2 regions of the Streptomyces sp. CA-243310 genome follow, and region 2 is predicted to be linked to the other one. Evidence: riboswitches for the same ligand, from Rfam matches in the RefSeq annotation. Region 2 holds a riboswitch; the other holds the start of a gene.

Region 1 (8,543 bases), on a different contig from region 2:
CGACAGGATGACACCGCCGCGCGGACCGCCGAGGGTCTTGTGCGTGGTGGTGGTCACGACGTGGGCGTGGGGCACCGGGTTCGGGTGCAGACCCGCGGCGACCAGACCGGCGAAGTGCGCCATGTCGACCATCAGGTACGCGCCGACCTCGTCCGCGATGCGGCGGAAGGCGGCGAAGTCCAGCTGACGCGGGTAGGCGGACCAGCCCGCGACGATCAGCTGCGGCTTGGACTCCTTGGCGAGGCGCTCGACCTCGGCCATGTCGACCTCGCCCGACGCATCCACGTGGTACGGGACCACGTTGTAGAGCTTGCCGGAGAAGTTGATCTTCATGCCGTGGGTCAGGTGACCACCGTGGGCGAGGTTCAGGCCCATGATCGTGTCGCCCGGCTTGAGCAGCGCGAACATGGCGGCGGCGTTCGCCTGCGCACCGGAGTGCGGCTGGACGTTCGCGGCCTCGGCGCCGAACAGTGCCTTGATGCGGTCGATCGCGATCTGCTCGATCACGTCGACGTGCTCACAGCCGCCGTAGTAGCGGCGGCCGGGGTAGCCCTCGGCGTACTTGTTGGTCAGGACCGAGCCCTGGGCCTCCATGACGGCGACCGGAGCGAAGTTCTCCGACGCGATCATTTCCAGGGTCGACTGCTGGCGTACGAGCTCGGCGTCGACGGCGGCGGCGACGTCCGGGTCGAGCTCGTGGAGCGGGGTGTTCAGTGCGGACATCAAGATCCCCTGGGGTGTCAGTTGTCGGAGTGGGTGAGCGCGGCGTACTCGTCGGCGCTGAGCAGGTCGCCCGGCTCCTCCGCGACGCGCACCTTGAACAGCCAGCCACCCTCGAACGGAGCCGAGTTCACCAGCGACGGGTCGTCCACGACGTCCTGGTTGGCCTCGACGACCTCACCGGTGACGGGGGAGTACAGATCGCTGACCGACTTGGTCGACTCCAGCTCGCCACAGGTCTCGCCCGCGGTCACCGTGTCGCCGACCTCGGGGAGCTGGGCGTAGACGACGTCACCGAGCGCGTTGGCCGCGAACTCCGTGATGCCGACCGTCGAGACGCCGTCCACGGCGGCCGTCAGCCACTCGTGCTCCTTGCTGAAACGCAGCTGCTGGGGGTTGCTCATGGCCTGATTCTCCTGGATGCGGGGGAGTGGATGTGAACCGGTGGTCTTGAATGCCGAGACGGCGCCGCACGGACCTCCGGACGGCGACGACGTGCGTGGGAAGGGGCGGAACTACTTCTGCCGCTTGTAGAACGGCAGCGCCACGACCTCGTACGGCTCATGCGTACCGCGAATGTCCACGCCGACACCGGAGGTGCCGGGCGCGGCGTGCGCCGCGTCCACGTACGCCATCGCGATCGGCTTGCCCAGCGTCGGCGACGGGGCGCCCGAGGTGACCTCTCCGACGACCTGCCCGTCCACGACGACCGGGAACCCGGCGCGCGGGACGCGGCGGCCCTCGGCGATCAGGCCGACCAGCTTGCGCGGCGGGTTGTCGGCGGCGCGCTCGGCGGCGGCCTCCAGCGCCTTGCGGCCGACGAAGTCCACCTCCTTCTCGAACTTCACGACCCGACCCAGACCCGCGTCGAACGGGGTGAGGGAGGTGGTCAGCTCGTGCCCGTACAGCGGCATGCCCGCCTCCAGGCGCAGGGTGTCGCGGCAGGACAGACCGGCCGGGACCAGGCCGACGCCCGCGCCCGCCTCGGTCAGCGCCTGCCACAACTGCACCGCGTGCTCCGGGGAGACGAACAGCTCGAAGCCGTCCTCGCCGGTGTAACCCGTCCGCGCGATCAGCGCGGGCACCCCGGCCACCGTGCCCGGCAGACCGGCGTAGTACTTCAGGCCGTCCAGGTCGGCGTCGGTCAGCGACTTCAGGATGCCGGGGGACTCCGGGCCCTGCACGGCGATCAGCGCGTACGCGTCGCGGTCGTCACGGACCTCGGCGTCGAAGCCGGCGGCCCGCCCGGTGATCGCGTCCAGGACGACCTGGGCGTTGGAGGCGTTGGCGACGACCATGTACTCGGTCTCGCCCAGGCGGTAGACGATCAGGTCGTCCAGGATCCCGCCGTCCTCCTGACAGATGTGCGTGTAGCGGGCCCGGCCCACGCCGACGGTCGAGATGTTGCCGACCAGCGCGTAGTCGAGCACCTTCACGGCCTCGGGGCCGGTCAGGGTGATCTCGCCCATGTGGGAGAGATCGAAGAGACCGGCCTTGGTGCGCACGGCGTTGTGCTCGTCGCGCTCACTGGCGTAGCGCAGCGGCATGTCCCAGCCCGCGAAGTCGGTCATGGTCGCACCGAGCGAGCGGTGCAGCGCGTCGAGGGCGGTCAGACGGGGGGCAGTGCTCATGGGTGTGGCTCCCGGGTCCCAGGGCATGACATGACGAGGACGATCCTCCCCATCTGTCATCGGAACCTGAGAGGTTCGCCGAGAGTTCCCGCGCAAACGGGGCGCGTCGTCGACTTGCACCTTGGGTGGAGCACACGCCGATGCCGTCGGGGACGGCGGCGCGGCTCGCTTTTCAGATCTGCCTCATCCACGCGGTACGGGGCCTGAGAGATTCAAGGGAGGTACTTGCTCCTTCGGCGCCCGGGCACGACCTCACGGCCTGCCGGGACTCTCCCGCGCGGATTCAAGCGGCCGGTATGCAGTTGGTGTCCAGATGGCGCACATCATTGCACGCGACGGCCCGCGGCGGGTGTGCGGGCCCGAAAGACCGTGCGTGACCGTGACCGGGCCCGGCCGGGCCCACCGGAACCGGGCATGCCGGATTACCGTCTCTTTACACTCAGTGGGCAAGGGTCCTCGCGACCCGAATCGGGGAGGCGATCACTGTGGCGGTGCGGAGATTCGGAGTGCTGACGACGACGGGGACCGTGGCGGGAGTGCCCGCGCAGCGGGCCGCCCGAGAGCGGCCGGCCCGGGCCGGCGGCACCGCCGTGCGCGACCTGCGCGGCCGGGGCGCACACGGACCGCGCGCGCTCGACTTCGCCGACGGGGACATCGTCGTGGTGTCCGGACTGCCGGGCGGCGGCAAGAGCACCCTGATCAAGCGGGCCGCGACCGGCGGCATCGACTCCCAGGACACCCGCGAACGCTGGGAGCGGCGCATGCCGCAAGCGCTGCCCTACGCGACCTACCGACCGTTGGTCCGCGTCGCGCACTACCGGGGCCTGTGGCGGGCCCTGCGCTCCGGGGGATCGGTCGTGGTCCACGACTGCGGCACCCAGACCTGGGTGCGGGGGCTGCTCGCCCGCTTCGCCCGACGCCGGAACCGGTCCCTGCACCTGCTGCTCCTCGACACCACCCCGCAGGAGGCCCTGGCCGGGCAGGAGGCGCGGGGCCGGCGGGTGTCGGCGTACGCCTTCTCCCGTCACCGCGGCGCGGCGGACCGGCTCCTGCGCGACGCCGAGTCGGGCAGCCTCCCGCACGGCTGCGCGTCGGTGGTCCTCCTGGACCGCGCCGCCGCCTCGGGCATCGCCCGCATCACCTTCGCCCCCGCGCCCGCCCCCGGCGCCTGACGCGCGGGCCCGGGCGAGGGGGGTCCCCGCGGACCCACTAACCTCGGCACGGCAACGGTGGCGATGGCAGCGGAGGCGTGGATGCACGGCGGCGGGTGGCCCGACAACGAGCTGGAGCAGGTGCTCGGGGCGGCGCTGGGAGCGGCGGACGCGGGAGCGCGGATCCTGGAAGTCCTCGGCCGCAGCCGGCTCTGGGTGCCGCTGCCGGCCGGTGGCGCGCCCGACGCCGCCGACCTGACCCTCCCGACGATGCAGATCGGCGGGCAGGCGTACGTCCCCGTCTACAGCTCCGAGGCCCAGTTCCGTTTCTGCGTCGGCCCCGGCATGGACTTCGCCGTGGCCCCCGCCGTGGAGTTCGCCCGCGGCCTGCCGCCGCAGATCGGCCTCGCCGTGAACCCCGAGGGAGCCGTCGGCGTCCCGCTGCCCCCGGCCGCCGTCGCGGAGCTGTGCCGCACGGGGCGGACCGCGCTCGACGGCCCGGCCACCGGTGGCCGCGTCCGCCTCTACGAGCCCGACTGGCAGGACGACCCGGTGGACTTCCTCGCCGCGGCCGGCGAGGAGTTCCGGGCCACCGGCGTGGTGGCCGCGGCGCACCGCTGCCTGGCCAGCGTGGAGGGCGGAGCGCCCGAGTTGTACATCGGTGTCCGACTGGTGGGATGGGATCCCGGGTCGCGGAACGCGCCGATGGAGGCGCTCGGGCGGGCGCTGGCCCGGGTGCCGTCGCCCTGGCCGGTGCAGTTGATCCTCCTGGACGCCGCCGAGGACCCGGTCACGGAGTGGATTCGTGAGCGTGTGCGCCCCTTCCACCTCCCGTAGGGCCGCTTAAGCTGATGACATCTCCTGGCCGCTCGCGTGGCCTGGGTAACGGGTGGACGACGGGCGGACGAAGAGGGGTACCGGGTGAGTGCGTCAGGCACGGCCGCGGCCGGGCAGGTCGAGCACATGCTGCGCCAGGTGACTCCCGGGCGCTACGAGAGCTACGAGTCGCTTCTGCATGCCCTGGCCGAGGGCCGGCTGTGGATGTTGTTGTGGCAGGGGCAGCCGGGTTCCCCGGACGCCCAGTACGGGGGGATGGAGGTCGACGGGCTCGGATACGCGCCCTGCGTGACCTCCCCGCAGGAACTGGCCGCCAGCGGTTGGAACCGCGGCTACGAGGTGGTCACCGGCCGGGACATCGCCCGCGCCCTCTACCCGGACCGCTGGGGGCTGTGGCTCAACCCCCACGCCCAGGGCGGCGGCCTCGGGCTTCCCTGGGCCGACCTCCGCCGGATCGCGACGGGCCTCGACCGGATGCCCGCCGGACCGTTGCGCCTGTCGGAGCCCGCCCTGGAGCTCCCGCAGTTCTACGGTCTGCTGACCCAGCACGCGCACCGCACGCCGGCCGTCCGCTCGCTCCGCAGGGCCTGGGTGCAGCCGTCGCTCGGATCGGCGTACCTCGCCGTCGGGCTCGACCTGTACGACGCCTCCGCGCCCGCGCTGGAGTCCGTCCGGGAGATGATGCGGCAGTCGGTGGGGGCGGTCCCCGAGGGCGTTCCGGTGTGCACCGTCGCGCTGGCCGACGAGCACGACCCGGTCGCGATGTGGCTGCGTTCGCAGACCCGCCCCTTCTATGACCGCGAGGGCCAGGCGGCCTCGTACTAGAGCGTCCCCCCGGGCCTCCGTCGGACCGCCGACGGAGGCCTTCCGCGTACCCCCTCCCGGACGCCCCGCGAAAGCGCCCCACCGGGCGCCTCCCAGGCCTCCCGTCAGGCCCTCCGCGCCCCCGCGGGGTGTTCCGGGGGCCCGCACGCCGCCGGTGTCCGAACGCCGGGACGGAGCCTGCGGGCCACCCCGGGCCGCCGGCGACCGCCGCCCCTCCACGCCCTCCGCCTTGTCCTGATTTCATGGGTCTTGTGGGGCCAAAAGGCATGCGAGTCTGGCGAGTTGGGCGCCATGTCCGGTTCCGTACCGAACAGGCGGTCTTGCTCCGCTGAGACGCGAGTGAAGTCCGGATAACGGGTACCGGGACGTCAGATCACGTTTACGCATCCATTCATCTGCGGGTCTGGCGGCTGGTCGAGCGCCCGATGAAGACTCCCCACCCAAGAGCCGATCAGTCCTGCGGGGCGCGGTTCGATGCGTTGACTGCACCTGTTGTTTCGCACGGCACTTTCGCAGCACTTCCCGCACTTCCTGCACCTCACACGCGTTGCGCGTGTCCACGCACTCCGAGCGCCACTCCGCACCAACGCCGCCACAGCGGCGGGCATGGGCCGGCACACCCGTCGGCCGAGAGGGGTCCCCACCACGATGACGGCACCACTGCATGACACGGACGCGGAAACACCCGCACCCGTGTCCGTAGCCGACGTCCCTGCCAAGGCCATCGAAGGCCGCTCGCCCGGCCGCATCGCCTGGATGCGGCTCAAGCGCGACAAGGTCGCGCTGACCGGCGGCGTGGTCGTGATCCTCCTGATCCTGGTGGCCGTCTTCGCGCCGCTGATCGTGAGCCTGCTGGGCCATCCGCCCAACGAGTTCCACGAAGACATGCTCGACCCGGACTTCGGGACGCCGCTCGGTTCGTTCGGCGGCATGAGCTCCGACTTCCTGCTGGGCGTCGAACCGACCAACGGGCGCGACGTGTTCAGCCGGATCGTCTACGGCGCCCGCATCTCCCTGGTCGTCGCCTTCCTGGCGGCCTTCGTCTCCGTGATCCTCGGCAGCCTGCTCGGCGCGCTCGCCGGATTCCTCGGCGGCTGGGTCGACGGCGTCATCAGCCGCACCATGGACCTGCTGCTGGCCTTCCCGCAGCTGCTGTTCACCATCGCCCTCGTGTCCGTGGTCCCCAACTCCCTCTGGGGGTTCGAGGGTTCGGGCGTCCGAATGGGCGTGCTGATCGTCGTCATCGGCTTCTTCGGCTGGCCGTACATCGGTCGCATCGTCCGAGGGCAGACGATCTCGCTGCGTGAACGCGAATACGTCGAGGCCGCGCGCAGCCTCGGGGCGGGCCGCGGTTACATCCTCATCAAGGAGCTGCTGCCCAACCTGGTCGCGCCGATCCTCGTCTACTCGACGCTGATCATCCCGACCAACATCCTGACGGAGGCGGCCCTCAGCTTCCTCGGTGCCGGCGTCAAGCCGCCCACCGCCTCCTGGGGCAAGATGCTGTCCGACGCCGTCCCCATCTACCAGGACGACCCCATGTACATGGTGGTCCCGGGCCTCACGATCTTCATCACCGTCCTGGCGTTCAACCTCTTCGGGGACGGGCTGCGCGACGCACTCGACCCCAAGGGCAGCTGAACCGCTTCTTCGATTCACCACCTATGGAGGTTGGACAACCGTGATCCGCAGAAAGCAGGCACTCGCGATCACCGCCGTGGTCGCCGCCTTGTCGATGACCGCCGCGTGCGGCGGTGGCAAGGACGAGGGCAAGAAGTCCGAGGGCGCGAACGACAAGGGCTACAGCGGTGCCTCCACGGCCCTGGTGAACGCCTCGGACAAGAAGGGCGGGGAGCTGAAGCTCTGGTCGCCCCAGGACGTCGACTACCTCGACCCGGCGCGCGCCTACTACGGCTTCGTGTGGAACCTGCAGCGCCTCTACATCCGCCAGCTCTTCGCGTACGACAGCAAGCCGGGCGCCGCGGGCACCAAGCTGGTCCCGGACCTCGCCGAGGCCGCGCCGGTCCTGAGCAACGACGGCAAGACGTACACCGTCAAGATCAAGGACGGCGTGAAGTTCGAGGACGGCACGCCGATCACCTCGAAGGACTTCAAGTACGGCATCGAGCGCGTCTTCGCGCAGGACGTGCTGTCCGGCGGCCCGACGTACCTGGTCGACCTGCTCGACCAGGGCCAGAAGTACCCGGGCCCGTACAAGGACACCGACCCGAACAAGATGGGTCTGAAGTCGGTCCAGACGCCGGACGACAAGACGATCGTCTTCAACCTGGCCAGCGCCAACTCGGACTTCAACTACCTGCTGGCGATGCCGTCCTCCTCGCCCGTCCCGGCGGCCAAGGACCAGGGCGCGGGCTACACCAACAAGCCCGTCTCCACCGGTCCTTACAAGGTCGAGAGCTTCACCGCGGGCAAGGGCGCCACCTTCGTCCGCAACGAGAACTGGGACCCGAAGACGGACACGATCCGCAAGGGTCTGCCGGACAAGGTCAGCTTCACGGTCACGACCAACCCGGACGACATGGACCAGCGCCTGCTCTCCGGCGACATCGACCTCGCCGTCGACGGCACCGGTGTCCAGCAGGCCGCGAAGAACAAGATCCTCAAGGACACGAACCTCAAGAAGAACGCGGACAACCCGTTCACGGGCTACATCCGCTACTTCGCCTTCCCGCAGACGGTCGCGCCGTTCGAGAACATCGAGTGCCGCAAGGCCGTCATCTACGCGGCCGACCCGAAGTCGCTGCAGAACGCCCGCGGTGGCCCGACCAGTGGTGACCTCGGCGCGAACATGCTGCCGCCCGGCATCCCCGGCTCGGACAAGGCCTACGACCCGTGGGGCCTGACCGCCGGCAAGCCGCAGGAGCAGAAGGCCAAGGACGCGCTCAAGGCCTGTGGCAAGCCCGACGGGTTCGAGACCACCATCGCGGTCCGCAACAACCGCGCCCCCGAGGTCAAGACCGCCGAGTCCCTCCAGGCCTCGCTCGCCAAGGTCGGCATCAAGGCCACGATCGACCAGTACGACGGCAAGCTCTCCTCCTCCACGATCGGTTCGCCCGAGAACGTGAAGAAGAAGAACTACGGCATCATCGTCATGGGCTGGGGCGCCGACTACAACTCCGGCTCGGGCTTCCTCCAGCCGCTGGTCGACGGCTCGTTCATCCTGCCGAACGGCAACAACAACTACACGATGCTGGACGACCCCGAGGTCAACGGCCTGTTCGACAAGGCCGCGAACGCCGCCACCCCGGACGCTGCCGCTCCGTTCTACACGGACATCAACAAGAAGATCATGGAGAAGGCGCTCTACCTCCCGATCAACTTCGACAAGGCGCTCATCTACCACAACCCGCGCCTGACG
Region 2 (8,543 bases):
CATCAACCTCAAGTGCGGGTGGAGGGTTTGCCTCCGACCCGTATGCCACCAATGCCTCCGCGGGGCAGCCGCGGCGCGAGGAGCCGTCCATGTCGGCCGAGCAGATCTGCAGCAGGTGCGGGCACCGCAGCGATGCGGCCAGCCGGTTCTGCTCCAGCTGCGGCGCGCCGCTGCGGCCGGGTCTGACGCCGGAGCGTGCTTCGGAGACCACGTCCACGATCTCGATCTCGGGCCTCGAGGCCTACGAGGCCGAGGTCTCGGGGCAACAGCACGTGTCGTCCTCGCTCTCTCCCGAGGCCCAGGCCGCGGTGGAAGCGCTGCCCCCGGGTTCCGCTCTGCTGATCGTGCGGCGCGGCCCCAACTCCGGCAGCCGGTTCCTCTTGGACGGCGAACTGACCACGGCCGGCCGGCACCCGCAGAGCGACATCTTCCTGGACGACGTCACCGTCTCCCGGCGGCACGTCGACTTCCGCCGGGGCCAGGACGGTGGCTTCACCGTCTCGGACGTGGGCAGCCTCAACGGCACGTACGTGAACCGAGAGCCGATCGACTCCGTCGCCCTGCACAACGGCGACGAGGTGCAGATCGGCAAGTACCGGCTGGTCTTCTACGCGAGCCTGCGGGGCATCTGACCCGTCAAGGGAAGGTCCCATGCTGCGCACCCCGACAGGCGGTGCCGGAAACGGCACCGCCGCCTCGGCCGGGCGGCTGGTGAGCATCGGCACGGTGCTCACCATGCTGCGTGACGAGTTTCCCGACGTCACGATCTCGAAGATCCGCTTTCTGGAGGCGGAGGGGCTCGTCGAGCCCCGGCGCACACCTTCCGGATACCGCAAGTTCAGCACCGACGACGTCGATCGGCTGAGCCGGATCCTGCGCCTCCAGCGGGACCACTACATGCCGCTGAAGGTCATTCGCGAACAGCTCGACGCGCTCGACCGCGGCGAGCAGGTCCGCATCCCGTCGCCCACCATGCACGGGGACTCCGTCGACCCCGCGAGCCCCGCCGCCGTGTACGGCGAGGTGGGGCGAGAGCGCTCCACCGCGGCCCGGGTGGGCCGCGCCGAGCTGATCTCCGCCGCCGAGGTGGACGAGGTGCAGCTCGGCGAGTGGGAATCGTACGGGCTCATCACCGAGGCGCCGGACGGCGGATTCGACGCCGAGACGGTCACCGTGGCCCGGTTGATCGCGGGTCTCGGTCGATTCGGGCTTGAGCCCCGCCATCTGCGCGCCATGAAAGCGGCCGCGGATCGGGAGGCCGGTCTGGTCGAACAGCTCGTGGCCCCACTGCGCCGGCACCGCAACCCGCAGACCAGGGCCCATGCGGAGGCCACCATGAGGGAGCTCGCCGGGTTGTCCGTACGGCTCCACGAAGCCCTGGTACAGACCGCCCTCGGGGTCCGGCTCAACTGACCAGGGGGAGCCCGACTACCCAAACCTGCCGGGCAGGTCCTAGGGTTGCTGTGTGAACGAGCTCGACGTTGTGGGTGTCCGGGTGGAAATGCCCTCCAACCAACCGATCGTGCTCCTGCGTGAAGTGGGAGGCGATCGGTACCTCCCCATCTGGATCGGACCCGGGGAGGCGACCGCCATTGCCTTCGCTCAACAGGGCATGGCCCCTGCCCGTCCGCTGACGCACGACCTGTTCAAGGACGTGCTGGAAGCGGTCGGTGAGGAGCTCACCGAGGTTCGGATCACGGATCTGCGGGAGGGCGTCTTCTATGCGGAGCTTGTCTTCGCCAGCGGGGTCGAGGTGAGCGCGCGGCCCTCCGATGCCATAGCGCTGGCCCTGCGGACGGGAACGCCGATCTACGGCAGTGACGGCGTGCTCGACGACGCGGGCATCGCCATCCCCGATGAGCAGGAGGACGAGGTGGAGAAGTTCCGCGAGTTCCTCGACCAGATCTCGCCCGAGGACTTCGGCACCGGGCCACAGTGAGGCGGCGCGCGCCGTGTCACCCTCCGTGAAGATTCAGCCCATTCGAGTAGCCTTTCCCCGTAAAGGGACACGGGAAACCACTCTCAGGGTGATTATCACTCGGCGTGCCGAGTGTGGCGATCGTTGACGCACCCCTGGTGACTGCCTACCTTCGAGGAGGCAGGTCAAGGACGGAGGGTCGGCGTGAGGATCACGGGCGACGGTACGACCGGGGGCATCCCCGCACGGAGTGACGGCGGGCCGTACCCGCTGCACGGCGGTGCGGCGGGTTCCGCGCGCCGTCAGCCGGAGTCGGTTCCGACGCCGGTCGGACCGGTGAGCGAGGAGCAGGCGCCCGAGCAGATCGGCTACAGGGGGCCGACGGCGTGCGCCGCCGCCGGCATCACCTACCGGCAACTGGACTACTGGGCCCGGACCGGGCTGGTGGAGCCGAGCGTCCGACCCGCGTACGGCTCGGGCACGCAGCGGCTGTACAGCTTCCGGGACGTGGTGGTCCTCAAGATCGTCAAGCGCTTCCTGGACACCGGGGTGGCGCTGCAGAGCATCCGCACCGCCGTGCAGCACCTGCGCGAGCGGGGGTTCTCGGACCTGGAGCGCATGACGCTGATGAGCGACGGCGCCACCGTCTACGAATGCACCTCGCCAGATCAGGTGGTCAGCCTGCTCCAGGGTGGACAGGGCGTCTTCGGCATCGCGATCGGCGTGGTCTGGCGGGACGTGGAGAACGCGCTGTCCCAGCTCCACGGCGAGCGGATCGACACCGGCGAGACACTGGTCGGGCAGAACCCCGCGGACGAGCTGGCGGCGCGCCGCAACCGGGCGGTCTGAGGCGCCCCGGCGGGCTCCCGGCGGGATTGTCAGAGGCGTAGGGCAGCATCGGGGCTGTGAGAGCCGCGCCGACCATCCTGCATCTGGACATGGACGCCTTCTACGCATCTGTGGAGCAGGCGTCGAAGCCGAGTCTGCGCGGCAAGGCCGTGATCGTCGGCGGGCTCGGGCCGCGCGGGGTGGTGGCCACGGCCTCCTACGAGGCCAGGCGCTTCGGTGTGCACTCGGCGATGCCGACGGCGCAGGCCAGACGGCTCTGCCCGAACGGCGCCTACCTCACCCCCCGGTTCCGCCTCTACCAAGCGGTCAGCGAGCGCGTCATGGGGCTTCTGAGGGCCCTGTCGCCCCTCGTGGAGCCGCTCAGCCTGGACGAGGCCTTCGTGGACCTGGAGGCGGGCGGGATCGCCTTCGACGCCGCCGGTGCCCGGGCGGCGGGGGAGCGGCTGAGGGCCGACATCATGGCCGCGACGGGGCTCAGCGGGTCCGTGGGGCTCGCCGGATCCAAGATGCTGGCCAAGGTGGCCTCCGAGGAGGCCAAGCCGGCAGGGCTGCTGCTGATCGAGCCGGGGACCGAGCGCGCGCACCTCGCGCCGATGACCGTGCGGACCCTGCCCGGTGTGGGTCCGGTCACCGGGGAGCACCTGCGGCGTGCCGGGATCACCACCGTGGGGGAGCTGGCCGAGGCCGGCGAGGACGAGTTGATCCGGATGGTGGGGCGCTCGCACGGGCTGGGGCTGTACCGGATGGCGCTGGGACTGGACGACCGCCCCGTGGTCGCCGAACGCGACGCGAAGTCGGTCTCGGTGGAGGACACCTTCGACGTGGACCTGCACGACCGGGTCCGGATCCGCGGCGAGGTGCAGCGGCTCGCCGACCGGTGTGTGGGGCGGCTGCGGTCCTCCGGGCACTCGGGCCGCACGATCGTGCTGAAGGTACGGCGCTACGACTTCTCGACTCTGACGCGCTCGGAGACGCTGCGGGGGCCCACCGACGATCCGGGAGTGGTCCGGGAGGCTGCCGCGCGGCTGCTGGAGGGTGTGGACACCACGGGCGGGGTGCGGCTGCTGGGGGTCGGGGTGACGGGGCTCGCGGACTACACGCAGGAGGACCTGTTCGCCCAGGCGGAGGCCGAGGCCGAGGCGGAGGAGGGCGCGGAGGCGGTCGGGCCCGCCGGGGATCCGGTGGCGGAGGACCCGGAGCCGTCGGGTGGGGACGCGGCGGACGGTGCCGGGGCCCCGGACGGGGCTGCGGTCGATCCGGCGGGGGCAGGAGAGGCCCCACGGGGCACGGAGGGCGACGGGGCCGTCGGGACGCCGGGGGAGCCCGTGATCGCCCTCGGGCGGTTCTGGCCGGCCGGCAGCGACGTGCGGCACGCGGTGTACGGGCCGGGGTGGGTCCAGGGCAGCGGGGTCGGGCGGGTGACCGTACGGTTCGAGCGGCCGGGATCGCCGCCCGGGCGCGTGCGCACCTTCAAGGTGGACGATCCGGAGCTGGAGCCGTCCGATCCGTTGCCGCTGGTCGGGGGAGACGGAGGGGGAGTGGTGGGCGAGCGGGCGCGCCCGCGTGGCGCGGGGGCCCCTTAGCCCTCGCCCGCGAGCCGGCCGAAGTCGCGGGGGGTGTTCTTCGGCGGGGGCGGCGGGTGATGGAACTCCGTGGGCAGGGTCACGTCCAGTCCGTAGTGGTGGTAGAGCTGCAGCTCCTGCTCGGGAGAGAGGTGGCGACCGACGCCGAAGTCGGGTGCGTCCCTGATCAGGGATCGTTCGAAGGGGACCCGAAGGGTGTCCCCGACCATCTCGCTGGGCTCCAGGGGGACGAAGGCGTCCCGGCTGAACAGGCCCGTCCGGACCGCGGCCCATTCCGGTACGCCCGTGGCATCGTCGAGGTAGACCTCGTCCACGGTTCCGATCTTGGCTCCGTTGCGGTCGAATGCCTTGCGGCCGATCAGGCTGCGCGGATCGATGTCGGTCTGCACGGTCCCTCCACATGGTCGCAACTCCTCCGTATTCACTACAGAAGTGCATATTCGGAGAGGGGGCCACTCGAGGGAGGGTTCGGAACCTCGCTGGTAGGCTGGGTGACGGCTGTCGACCCTGTGCGGGAGAGTCCTCCGAGTGAACGTGACGGAGGCGCCGAAGGAGCAAATCCTCCCCGGAATCTCTCAGGCATACGTACCGCACGTGGTGAGGCCACTCTGGAAAGCAGGGGCGGGTACCGGATGATGTGTGCCGGTTCCTCTCCTCACCGACGGTGAAAGCCGGATCTCGTGGGCGAACCCCAGGAGACCCGGTGAAGCTCTCAGGTTGAGATGACAGAGGGGGAGGCCGTTCGGGTGCCCGCGCCGTGGTGCCCCTCGCAGGTCATACGACCAGGAGGCCTCCGTCATGACCGCCAACCGCATTCCGCTCTCCCAGCTGGAGCGAGGCATCCCCTTCGAGCAGCGCCACATCGGCCCGGATGCCGAGGCGCAGGCGAAGATGCTCGCCCACGTGGGCTACGGCTCCCTGGACGAACTGACCGCCGCAGCGGTCCCCGATGTGATCCGCAGCGCCGAGGCGCTGAACCTGCCCGAGGCGCGGACCGAGGCCGAGGTGCTCGCCGAGCTCCGTGAGCTCGCCGACCGCAACCAGGTCCTCTCGTCCATGATCGGTCTCGGCTACTACGGGACCTTCACGCCGCCGGTGATCCTGCGCAACGTCATGGAGAACCCGGCCTGGTACACGGCCTACACGCCGTACCAGCCCGAGATCTCGCAGGGCCGCCTCGAAGCGCTGCTGAACTTCCAGACCGTCGTCGCGGACCTGACCGGCCTGCCGACCTCCGGGGCCTCGCTGCTCGACGAGGGCACCGCCGCCGCCGAGGCCATGTCGCTGGCCCGCCGCGTCGGCAAGGTCAAGAACGGCGTCTTCCTGATCGACGCGGACGCGCTGCCGCAGACGATCGCCGTGATCGAGACCCGTGCCGAGCCGACGGGCGTCGAGGTCGTGGTCGCCGACCTGTCCGAGGGCATCCCCGCCGAGATCGCCGAGCGCGGCGTCTTCGGCGTACTGCTCCAGTACCCGGGCGCCTCCGGCGCCGTACGGGACATCAAGCCGGTCATCGACCAGGCGCACGAGCTCGGTGCCATCGTCACCGTCTCCGCGGACCTCCTCGCGCTGACCCTGCTCACCTCCCCGGGCGAGCTGGGCGCGGACATCGCCGTCGGCACCACCCAGCGCTTCGGCGTGCCGATGGGCTTCGGCGGACCGCACGCCGGCTACATGGCCGTCCAGGCCAAGCACGCCCGCTCGCTCCCCGGCCGCCTCGTCGGCGTCTCCGTGGACGCGGACGGCAACAAGGCGTACCGCCTCGCGCTCCAGACGCGTGAGCAGCACATCCGCCGCGAGAAGGCCACCAGCAACATCTGCACCGCGCAGGTGCTGCTCGCCGTCATGGCCGGCATGTACGCCGTCTACCACGGTCCGGACGGGCTGCGGACGATCGCCCGCCGGACCCACCGCTACGCGGGCGTGCTCGCCGCGGGGCTGGCGGCCGGCGGGGTCAAGGTCGTGCACGGCTCGTACTTCGACACCCTCACCGTCCGGGTGCCGGGCCGGGCCGGCGAGGTCGTCGCCGCCGCCCGCGCGGGCGGGGTCAACCTGTACCGCGTGGACGCCGACCTGGTGTCGATCTCCTGTGACGAGACCACGCTGCGCGCCGACGTCGAGGCCGTCTGGGCCGCCTTCGGCGTCACCGCGGACATCGAGGCGCTGGACGAGATCACCCCCGAGAGCCTGCCCGAGGGCCTGCTGCGCTCGGACGAGTACCTGGCCCACCCGGTCTTCCACCAGCACCGTTCCGAGACCGCGATGCTGCGCTACCTGCGCAGGCTCTCGGACAAGGACTACGCGCTGGACCGCGGCATGATCCCGCTGGGCTCCTGCACGATGAAGCTCAACGCGACCACCGAGATGGAGCCGGTCACCTGGCCCGAGTTCGGGCAGCTGCACCCCTTCGCGCCGATCGAGCAGGCCGAGGGGTACCTCACGCTCATCAACGAGCTGGAGGAACGTCTCTGCGAGGTCACCGGCTACGACAAGGTGTCGATCCAGCCGAACGCCGGCTCCCAGGGCGAGCTGGCCGGTCTGCTGGCCGTCCGCGCGTACCACCGGGCGAACGGCGACGAGCAGCGCACCATCTGTCTCATCCCGTCCTCCGCGCACGGCACGAACGCGGCCAGCGCCGTGATGGCCGGCATGAAGGTCGTCGTCGTCAAGACCGCCGACGACGGCGAGGTGGACGCGGACGACCTGCGCGCCAAGATCGAGCAGTACCGCGACGAACTCGCCGTGCTGATGATCACCTACCCGTCCACGCACGGTGTGTTCGAGGAGCACGTCGCGGACATCTGCGCCCAGGTGCACGACGCCGGCGGTCAGGTCTACGTGGACGGCGCGAACCTCAACGCCCTCGTCGGTCTGGCCAAGCCGGGTCACTTCGGCGGCGACGTCTCGCACCTGAACCTGCACAAGACCTTCTGCATCCCGCACGGTGGCGGCGGTCCGGGCGTCGGCCCGGTGGGTGTCCGGGCGCACCTGGCCCCGTACCTCCCCAACCACCCGCTCCAGCCGACCGCCGGTCCGGAGACGGGCGTCGGCCCGATCTCGGCCGCCCCGTGGGGATCGGCCGGCATCCTGCCGATCTCCTGGTCGTACGTGCGCCTGATGGGCGGCGAGGGCCTCAAGCGCGCCACCCAGGTGGCCGTGCTCGGCGCCAACTACATCGCCAAGCGTCTGGAGCCGCACTACCCGGTGCTCTACACCGGTCCCGGCAACCTGGTCGCCCACGAGTGCATCATCGACCTGCGTCCGCTGTCGAAGGCCACGGGCGTCAGCGTCGACGACATCGCCAAGCGCCTGATCGACTACGGCTTCCACGCGCCGACGATGTCGTTCCCGGTCGCCGGCACGCTGATGATCGAGCCGACGGAGTCCGAGGACCTCGCCGAGATCGACCGCTTCTGCGACGCGATGATCGCCATCCGTGCCGAGATCGAGCGGGTCGCCGGCGGCGAATGGCCGCTCGACGACAACCCGCTGGCCAACTCCCCGCACACCGCGGCGGCGCTGGGTGGCGAGTGGAACCACCCGTACACCCGCGACGAGGCCGTCTTCCCGGGCGGGGTCACGGCCGCCGAGAAGTACTGGCCGCCGGTGCGCCGGATCGACGGCGCCTTCGGCGACCGGAACCTGGTGTGCTCCTGCCCGCCGCTCGACGAGTACGACAACTGAGTCGTGATCGTGGCGGTGTGAGCCGATGAGGAAGGGGCCGGTCCCGGAGCGATGCTCCGGGACCGGCCCCTTCCCCGTGTCCCCTGTCGTCCCGTCTAGGCGACCGCGAGCGGCCGGTGCGGGGCGATGATCTGGCCGTCCGGCAACAGCTCCCCGGTGTCCTCGAAGAGCAGGACGCCGTTGCACAGCAGGCTCCAGCCCTGTTCCGGGTGGTTGGCCACCGGCAGCGCGGCCTCCCTGTCGGCGGAGTCTGACGTCGGGCAGGCTGGCTGGTGCTGGCACATGGATGCGTTCTTTCGCTGCGATGTGGTCTGTGTGCTACGGCTCGATGCGTGATTCATGGCCGTCCCCCTGGGTCATCCCCGCGCCTGCGGGGAGCATGTCCCTCAGTGTTCCCCCACGACGGCTGCTTCGTAGGTATTTCCCGGCAGCTGTCCTCATACATTGATGACGCATCACTCGTGCGGGCGGTTCAGGCCAACTCCCCTGTCATTTCGGGTGGTTCACCA

Evidence for each region. Region 2 has a riboswitch for glycine ahead of gcvP (aminomethyl-transferring glycine dehydrogenase). Riboswitches for the same ligand answer to the same signal wherever they lie in the genome.
Region 1: it holds a riboswitch for glycine, as region 2 does, so the genes downstream of both, gcvT (glycine cleavage system aminomethyltransferase GcvT) here and gcvP (aminomethyl-transferring glycine dehydrogenase) in region 2, are expected to answer to the same signal.

What each region holds. Positions count from the first base shown of each region.
Region 1 is NZ_JBNJMF010000001.1:1,628,335-1,636,877, forward strand. Features, by position in the region: gene glyA (serine hydroxymethyltransferase) at 1-723, opposite strand, end outside; gene gcvH (glycine cleavage system protein GcvH) at 741-1,124, opposite strand; gene gcvT (glycine cleavage system aminomethyltransferase GcvT) at 1,236-2,351, opposite strand; glycine riboswitch at 2,534-2,637, opposite strand; gene ACQEVM_RS07700 (AAA family ATPase) at 2,858-3,523, shown strand; gene ACQEVM_RS07705 (enhanced serine sensitivity protein SseB) at 3,587-4,339, shown strand; gene ACQEVM_RS07710 (enhanced serine sensitivity protein SseB C-terminal domain-containing protein) at 4,424-5,164, shown strand; gene ACQEVM_RS07715 (ABC transporter permease) at 5,813-6,805, shown strand; gene ACQEVM_RS07720 (ABC transporter substrate-binding protein) at 6,900-8,543, shown strand, end outside.
Region 2 is NZ_JBNJMF010000002.1:1,215,315-1,223,857, reverse strand. Features, by position in the region: gene ACQEVM_RS23035 (FHA domain-containing protein) at 1-632, shown strand, start outside; gene ftsR (transcriptional regulator FtsR) at 652-1,413, shown strand; gene ACQEVM_RS23025 (bifunctional nuclease family protein) at 1,466-1,939, shown strand; gene ACQEVM_RS23020 (MerR family transcriptional regulator) at 2,123-2,767, shown strand; gene ACQEVM_RS23015 (DNA polymerase IV) at 2,824-4,350, shown strand; gene ACQEVM_RS23010 (PRC-barrel domain-containing protein) at 4,347-4,739, opposite strand; glycine riboswitch at 4,853-4,951, shown strand; gene gcvP (aminomethyl-transferring glycine dehydrogenase) at 5,149-8,034, shown strand; gene ACQEVM_RS23000 (DUF5999 family protein) at 8,130-8,318, opposite strand.